Regions from separate parts of the Shewanella cyperi genome, predicted to be linked through region 1. Evidence: riboswitches for the same ligand, from Rfam matches in the RefSeq annotation. Region 1 holds a riboswitch; the other holds the start of a gene.
The links. Region 1 has a riboswitch for cobalamin ahead of JYB84_RS13420 (TonB-dependent receptor). Riboswitches for the same ligand answer to the same signal wherever they lie in the genome.

Region 1 (4,213 bases):
AACTCGGCCTCGGGAACATCTGCCTCGGTGCGGCACAGGTGAATAAAACGGGCCGCAGCCAAGCGCTTGCCGTCATCAAACTTATCCTGCTGCATCAAGGTGCGGGCCATGGATAACATGGGCGTAATGCCGGAACCGGCGCTGATGAACAGCGGCGCCTTGCCGCTGCGCAGCCGGAATTTGCCCGACGGAAGGTCAGCAAGCAGCACATCGCCGGGCTGTAATCTGTCGTGGATGATATTGGACATCACCCCTCCGGCGGCCCGTTTAACACTGATGCGCCAGAGCGGCTCCAGCGGTGAGGCGCTGAGGCTGTAGCGACGAATATGGCGCGTACCTTCGATATCAAAGGCCAGCTTGAGGTGTTGGCCAGCGATAAAGTTTGGCAGCGGCTTGCCATCTTCGGCCTGCAAATGCAGCGAGACAAAGTCCGCTGCCAGGGTGTCCTTGGAGACAAGTCGCAGCCGCCGCTTGGGGGCTGCACCATCGGCATAGTGCTGCGGCTCTTTGTAGCTCAGCACAGTCAAACTGTCACCGGCCCTTATGCTTCCTTCATTGAGCGGGATAAGATTCTGGCCAAAATCCACATCGCCATTGCCACTGCGGCGATACCGGCTGAGGGTGTCCAGTGGCTCCTTCAGCGGATGGAACTCGGTGCTGTCCTGCTCCAGGGTGGTCATCACGCAGCGACCGCAGGGTTTGGCCACCTTAAACTCCACCTCACCGATACGGATCCTGTCCCAGCTATCCTCGGCAAAGGCGTCAACGCCTTCAATGACCAGATTGGGGCGAAACTGTGCCATCCGATTGAGTCGGTCGCTGCGACTGTTGAGATCTTCCAGTGAGGCCTGGCTTATCAGCAGCAAGGGGTAACCATCGGCAAAACTGACCCTGCCACCGGTTTGTTGGCGGAACCGGGCCGATTGTTCGCCAAGCCATAACAGTTTGGCCGGCTCCCCCAGTACCGCCGAGATCCAGGCATCCGCCTCTTCCGTGGTGGTCAGGGCACTGAAGTTGTCTTTCCATACGCCGGTGGCAAAAGGGGCTGAAGCAAACCGGTCTGGCTCCAGCCTGAGGGGAGGCATATCGTCAAAGTGCAACTCAAGGGCGCCGGCATGGACGGCCTGTGGCGAGACGTATTCACTGTGGATCAGTGACAGGCTCGGATGCGTGCGGGCGGTAAAGAAACGGCCATCAAGACCGCACACCATGAAGCGTCTGTCGCCAATCAGGCCTTCCTCTGCCACCCTGGCCTCCGGGAGTGTTTGGCCGCGGATGGATTTGACGGGATAGATATGAATACTGCTCAGGCTGGCCATGGAACGTCCTTATTGAATCTTGAATGCAGGCTGACAAAGAGACATGCGGATAACGGAATTGCGTGGGGGCAATATACCTTGTTGACCCCGGTCGGTCCATGGATGGAACTTAGCCGGACCGGAAGCGTCATACTCAGGTATTTGGAAAGCCTGCTTCACTGAGGCGGAACCTTTTTATCAGCTTGACATTTAATGCGTAAAGGAAATGATAGCTACACAATCTGAGATTAAGATTTGTTACGCTTGGGTCATGTGGACAGGGAAAGTCGGCACACAACAGGGAGCTTAATGATGAAGTGGAATAATATTGTCTGGATAGGTCTGACGGCATTGGTTGCTGCTCAGCTCCCTGCCGGGGCTGAAGAGCTGAAAGTTTACGATACAGTGTTGAACTTTCAATTGCCTGACAACTGGCGCCAGGTAGGCACCGATGAATTGGGTGGTATGTTCAGCGCTGAATTCCTGCCACAGGAGCAGCGTTTGGCCGATTGGACCAGCCTGGTCTGTGTTCAGGGGTTCCATGGTATGGGCGACAGGATAACGCCGCAGGCCTTTTTCGAAACCTTCACAAACAATTACAAGGCCAATTGTCTGGGGGAAATGGTGTATGAACCCCTGGGGGCGCTTGAGATGGCAACGGGTGAACAATCCGGATTTCAGGCCATACTCGGCTGCAGCCGTATGCCGGATACGCATCTTCATGGTGAGCCGTCGTCCCGCGGCGAAATAGGCTATTACGCCGTGCTGGGTGGCGGCGAAGATCTGCTGCTGATGCACAAATCCATGCGCGGCCTTGAGTTTACCGCAGCCAATGTCCCGCTCAACGGCAGCAATTACCGGGAGTTTATTGCGCCCTTGCAGCCCATCAAGCTTAACCAATCCAATTAGACATTTATCCATATAGATGTCTATAATGCGCCGGCCCGCCAACACTCGGCGGGTTGTCAACCTTCCGGGTGCCCGAATGTTCGGGATAATCGGGAAGCCGGCGCAATTCCGGCACTGCCCCCGCAACGGTAAATGGTGAGATCGCGGCGCGCCCTGGCCTTTAAAGCTAATGGGCGTTTAAAGCTGTTGTTCGCAGGCCGACAGGCCCTATCCAAAGTCCGGAGACCGGCCCTCCAGGTTATCCCCAGATTTCGGTGGGCAGATCTGCGGGTGCGACCGGCCTTGGGCCATCGTGGCACTTTTGCCCCGTTTTCCTTGATGGAGTCAAAGGTTAATGGGTTCACATCCAACATCTCTCGCCCTTCTTACCGCCATGCTGCTCGGCACCTTTGCTGTGCAGGCCGAAGAAGGCAATTCCAACCCTACAGATACCCTGGTGGTCATAGGACGCAGCGCCGATACGCCGCTGAACCTGGCCGCCAACGTCAATGTGATTGATGCCGCCGCCATTGCCATAAGCGGTGCCACCCGCCTGGGCGAACTGCTCAGGGGTCAGAGCGGCATTCAGCTCAGCGATAATGGTGCCGGCCCTGTGCTGGCCATGCGCGGCTTCGGCGCCGGTCAGGCCGCGAGCAATACCCTGATATTGGTGGACGGTCGTCGGCTGAACAATATTGATATCGCCGCGCCGGATCTCAATGCCATTGCCCTTAACCAGGTGGAGCGCATTGAAATTCTTTCCGGCAGCGCCGGGGTGCTCTATGGCGATCAGGCCGTGGGTGGGGTGATTAACATAGTCACCAAGGCGCCGGATGCAGGCAGTGGTTCCCTGCAATTGCTGGCTGGTAACTATGCCACCTATGAGGCCCGCGGTGATTACGCCGGAGCGATCAACGACAACTGGCGTTATTACCTGGCGGCCAATCGTCGTGACAGCGATAACTATCGCGACCACAGCGAGAGTGAAACCAGTGCCCTGCTGGCGCGGGTGCAGTACGAGCAGGGGGAGCGCAGCCTGTTTATAGAGGCCGGTTTCAATGATGATGAACGTGAATTGGCCGGGGCCATGACAGACGAGCAGTTCCGCGACAATCCCCGCCAAGCTGCCTATGACGGCATAACAGACAACAACCACAGCATCAGTCGCAATGCCCGCCTGGGCTATCAGCAGGCCTTGTCCAGTCATTGGCGTTTGCTGCTGGATGCCGATTACAGCGACACGGATGTGGATTCGATAAGTTTTGGCTCCAAGGGCAACACTCAAAGACGTCTGTTGAGCCTGAGTCCCAAATTCAGCGGCCGTTATGATATCCAAGCCGGCGAGCTTAAGCTGATTGCCGGGGCCGATTTGTCACGGGGCGAGTCCGAGTTTGATTACTCATACATGGACAGGTCCAACACCCAAAAGCTGGCGGCGGCCTTTGTGCAGGCCAGTGTGCCCTTGAGCTCCAGCCTCAGCTACGTGATTGGCGGTCGCTACGCCGAGGTCAGGGACGAGCTGCGTGACGACTTAACCTATCCAGCCGGTGTGAACCTGGACAATGATGCCCATGCGCTGGAGTTGGGCCTCAATTACCGTCCCAATCAGCAGCAGCGCTTTTACCTGAGGGCGGAAGACAACTTCCGTTTCGCCAAGGTGGATGAGCAGGCCTATACATCCGAGGGCGTATTGGGCCTAGATCCACAAACCGGTCGCTCCTATGAGGCCGGCTGGGATTATCACAGCAAGGGTTACAGCCTGCGCCTGAGCGCTTTCCGTCTCGACCTTGAGGATGAAATCGTCTGGGATGCCTCCGCACCCAAGCCAGATCCAAGCGCGTATTTCAATGGCGCCAACGTCAATGCCGACAGCTCGCGCCGTTATGGTGTGGCCCTGGATCTGGATTGGCAGCCCCTGGATGCTCTGGCGCTGGGGTTGGACTATCAGTTTACCGATGCTTTCTTTACCGCAGGAAGCAATGACGGCAAGGCTTTGTCCTGGGTGGCCCGCCACAGTGGTCGCGGTT
Region 2 (4,213 bases), 120 kb from region 1:
AACACAGACTCGATGGCAAACAGTGCCGCCTTGGCGTTCAGGGTATCGAAAATGGTTTCCACCAGTATGATGTCGGCGCCGCCCTCCAACAGGGCTGTGGTGGACTCGCGGTAGGCCACTACCAAGTCATCAAAGTGAATGTTGCGGTAACCGGGATCGTTCACATCCGGGCTGATGGAACACGTGCGGTTGGTGGGGCCAAGCACCCCGGCCACAAAACGCGGGCTGCCGGTTTGGGTGGCCACTTCATCGGCCACCTCGCGGGCGATGCGGGCTCCGACCCGGTTGATTTCGGCGGCCAGACTTTCCATGCCATAGTCGGCCATGGCGATAGTGGTGGCGTTGAAGGTGTTGGTTTCTATGATGTCGGCGCCGGCCAGCAGGTAGTCGCGGTGGATCTGCCTGATGATCCCGGGCTGGGTCAGCACCAGCAGATCATTGTTGCCCTTGACGTCGCTGGGCCAGTCTTTGAAACGCTCACCCCGGTAGTCGGCTTCCTCCAGTGAGTGGCCCTGGATCATGGTACCCATGGCGCCATCGAGCAGCAAAATGCGCTCCTTGAGCAGTGCCCTGAGTTGAAGCTCCAAGTGGCCGGGTGTTGCGGAAGTCGCCATAACTGATACCTGTATACTGGGCCGCCGTTCGCAAACGTTCGCAAAAAACGCGGCTGAAATTTTGGACATATAAACGTATAGACGTCCATAATATGCGAAACCGACGCCCAAGGGCAAGGGCGCTGCAGGCATTAGCCGGCGTCGCCGCGCTTTAAGTCAAACTAAGCTCAAATCGATTTAAGCTCAAATCGATCTAAGCCCAAGTCTATGCCAGATTGGCCCACCTGGGCAGGCACAAACCCGCTGTCCTCTCCGGTGGAAAATAAAAGGAATGCCATGTCAGAGCCAATAGCCGAGAAACAGACCTTGTATTTATTGCGCCACGGCGAATGCGAGGGCGGCGCCATATTGCGCGGCCATAGCGACGTGGCCCTCACTGCCAAGGGTTGGCAGCAAATGCGCACCGCGGCGGCAAAAGTGCCAGAGGTAGCCGAGGTTATCAGCTCGCCCCTGCGCCGCTGCCGTGAATTTGCGAAGACGCATGCGGCCGAGCGCAGCCGCACCTTGACCCTGGACTGTGCCTGGCGGGAGCTGGGCTTTGGTGCCTGGGACGGTCAGCCCCTGGCCGAGCTGTGGCAACAGCAGGCCATGGGGGACTGGTGGCAGGATCCCTGGACCCACACTCCGCCCGGGGGCGAACCCTTGAAGGCGTTTGAAGCGCGCCTCGACGGGGCGCTGGGAACCTTGCTGGCACGCCGCCCCGGGACTGCCCTTATCGTCTGCCACGGCGGGGTGATCACCCATTTGCTGCGCCGCGCCCTGGGCCTGGGGCCCGAGGCCAGCTTTTACCGGCGCTTGCTGTTGCCGCCGGCGGCGCTGGTGCAGTTGGACTTTTATCCTCAAAGCGCTGCCTATAACAGCGGAGGCATCAGCCATGACAGCCAAAGCGGTAAGGGCGAGCTTGAAAACTGGTTGCCGTCGGTTAACTGGCCGTCGGGATTGTGATTTTTTCTAAACAGCCACAGGCGCGCCTTGCCAGTGTCAACAAAAGTCGGATAATGATCAGCTCGCGAAACAGCTGTGGCTGTCGATCTGCAGGTGCCGGGGACTTAGGTCAACCCGGCCGAACAGGGAACCGGGATAAGCCCGGACTGTGCCCGCAACTGTGTGAAGGCCATGCCTTCGAGTCAGGATACCTGCCTGTGGATTGTGTTTTTTGGTCTTAAACCCGGGCGGGTTACCCGGTGGAGCCTGAGTAAATGCTACCCTTTTTCGGCCCTCGTGGGTCAAGACTCTGTTTTCCTTGCCTTTTGAGAGGCGAGCGATGACGCCTGCGCTCAAGGTCGACGGCCTCTGTTGGCACCCCAAGGGCAATCGGGTGCTCGATGATGTCAGTTTTGAACTGGCGTCCGGGCAGATGCTGGGCCTTATCGGCCCCAATGGCGCCGGCAAATCCAGCCTGCTGCGCTGTCTCTACCGCTATCTCAGGCCCGACTCGGGGCTCATCTGTCTTGAGGGGCAAGACATCAGCCAGGTCTCAAGGCGCGACTTTGCCCGCAGCGTGGCCGTGGTGCAGCAGGACACGCCGCACTTTTTCGATCTCAGTACCCGGGCCCAGGTGGCCATGGGGCTCATTCCACACAAGGGTTGGTTCGAGCAGGACAGGGCCGCCGACGGCGAGCGGGTGGACGCGGCGTTGGCTCAGGTGGGACTCAGTGACAAGGCCGACACTCCCTTTGAGCAGCTGTCCGGCGGCGAGAAGCAGCGGGCGCTCATTGCCCGCGCCATAGTGCAGCGGCCTGGGCTGCTGCTGCTCGATGAACCCACCAACCATTTGGATGTGCGCTATCAGATCCAGATTTTGGAGTTGGTGCGCTCCCTTGGGATCAGCGTCATCTGCTCCATCCACGATCTCAACCTTGCCAGCGCCCTGTGTGACAGCCTGTTGCTGCTGGAGCGGGGCCGTACCGTTGCCTGGGGTACACCGGACGAGGTGCTGACCGAGGCCCGTCTTGCCGCCGTGTTCGGCGTCTGTTGCAGCGTCTCACCCCATCCCCAGCACGGCAAGCCGCAGCTGCAGTATTTTTACGGTTACCGCGACAAGGGGAGGCGCAACTAAATGCAAGGTTTCCTCAGGCTGCGCCTGGCCAAATGGCTGACCCGACCGCTGGGGCGGGAAGATTATCTGCTGCTGGCGCTGTTGCTGCTGGCCGTGGCAACGCCACTCGCCGCCAGCGCCTTTGGCGCCGCCAACATAGACTGGTTGCAGGTGGCGAGTGTCTACTGGCACAAGCTGCTGGGGCTGCCGCCGCCCCAGGATGTGCCCTTTGTGAACCAGCGGATTTTGCTGGAGCTGAGGCTGCCGCGGGTAATGCTGGCCTTTATCTGCGGTGCCGGTTTGGCCCTCTCCGGCTGGGTGCTGCAAACCGTGACCCGCAATCCGCTGGCGGACCCATTTCTGTTCGGCATCAGTTCCGGCGCGTCCCTCGGCGCCATTGTCGCCCTGACCGTTAGCAGTGCCCTCTTTGGCAGCTCCCTGCTGTGGCTGACCTTGCCCCTGGGGGCCTTTGTCGGCGCCACCCTGTCGGTGGCTCTGGTGCTGGCCCTGTGTGGCATTGGGCTGCAAAGCCAGGTGGAGCGTATGTTGCTCGCCGGGGTGGCCACCTCGTTTTTATTTGGCGCCATGGGCAGTTTGCTGCTGTATTTCTCCACCCCCGAGGCCACAGCTTCCGTGCTGTTCTGGACCCTGGGCAGCTTCGCCCGCGCCAATTGGACCATGTTGTGGCAGCCGCTGCTGGTGTTCTCCTTGTTTGGCCTGGCGCTGTTCGCCGGGCGGCGGAGGGTGCAGGCGTTGGCGGCGGGGGATGAGACGGCCCACGCCCTGGGGGTGGATGTGGCCCGGCTGCGGCTTGGCAGTTTGCTGGCCTGCTCGCTGATGACGGCCACCCTGGTGGCCAGTTGCGGCGGCATAGGCTTTGTTGGCTTGATGGTGCCGCATCTGGTGCGGCAGTTGTTTCCCGGCCGCACCCTATTGCTGCTCACTGCCTTGGTTGGGGGCCTGTTTATGGTGTGGGTCGATGTGCTGGCTCGCTGCCTGCTGCCGATGCAGGAGCTGCCGGTGGGCATCATCACGGCTGTCATCGGCAGCGGTTTCTTCCTGTTGCTGCTTTCACGGCGCAGGCAGGGTTAATTCAATTCGGACAGGATGCAAGATGTTTACTATCGAGGCGGTCAGCGACCAATTTGACCAGCAGATCCAGCAACGTATCGATGACAAGACCAAGCCCCTTGGGGCCCTGGGGCGGCTGGAGTCCCTGGCGCTGACCATTGCCAGGGTGCAGGGCAAGGAGACACTGGAGATAACCCGGCCCACCATGCTGGTGTTTGCCGGCGATCACGGTATTGCCGCCTCCGGGGTGTCCATTGCCCCGAGCGAAGTGACGGCGCAGATGCTGCTGAACTTTGCCCGTGGCGGCGCCGCCATCAATGTCTTTTGCCGCCAGCTGGGTTGGGAGCTGGAGCTGATTGATTGCGGTATTTTGCAGCCCCTGGAGGGACTGAAGCCCGGTGACGGCGGCAAGGAGATAGTCAACTGCCGTCTGGGGGCGGGCACCAATCCCATACATCGGCAGGCGGCCATGACCCTGGGCGCCGTGCAT

Region 2: it holds a riboswitch for cobalamin, as region 1 does, so the genes downstream of both, JYB84_RS13965 (ABC transporter ATP-binding protein) here and JYB84_RS13420 (TonB-dependent receptor) in region 1, are expected to answer to the same signal.

What each region holds. Positions count from the first base shown of each region.
Region 1 is NZ_CP071501.1:3,053,363-3,057,575, reverse strand. It holds gene JYB84_RS13430 (MOSC N-terminal beta barrel domain-containing protein) at 1-1,319, opposite strand, end outside; gene JYB84_RS13425 (hypothetical protein) at 1,608-2,207, shown strand; cobalamin riboswitch at 2,257-2,455, shown strand; gene JYB84_RS13420 (TonB-dependent receptor) at 2,542-4,213, shown strand, end outside.
Region 2 is NZ_CP071501.1:3,170,397-3,174,609, reverse strand. It holds gene metH (methionine synthase) at 1-614, opposite strand, end outside; gene JYB84_RS13970 (histidine phosphatase family protein) at 891-1,559, shown strand; cobalamin riboswitch at 1,634-1,772, shown strand; gene JYB84_RS13965 (ABC transporter ATP-binding protein) at 1,879-2,673, shown strand; gene JYB84_RS13960 (FecCD family ABC transporter permease) at 2,674-3,744, shown strand; gene cobT (nicotinate-nucleotide--dimethylbenzimidazole phosphoribosyltransferase) at 3,767-4,213, shown strand, end outside.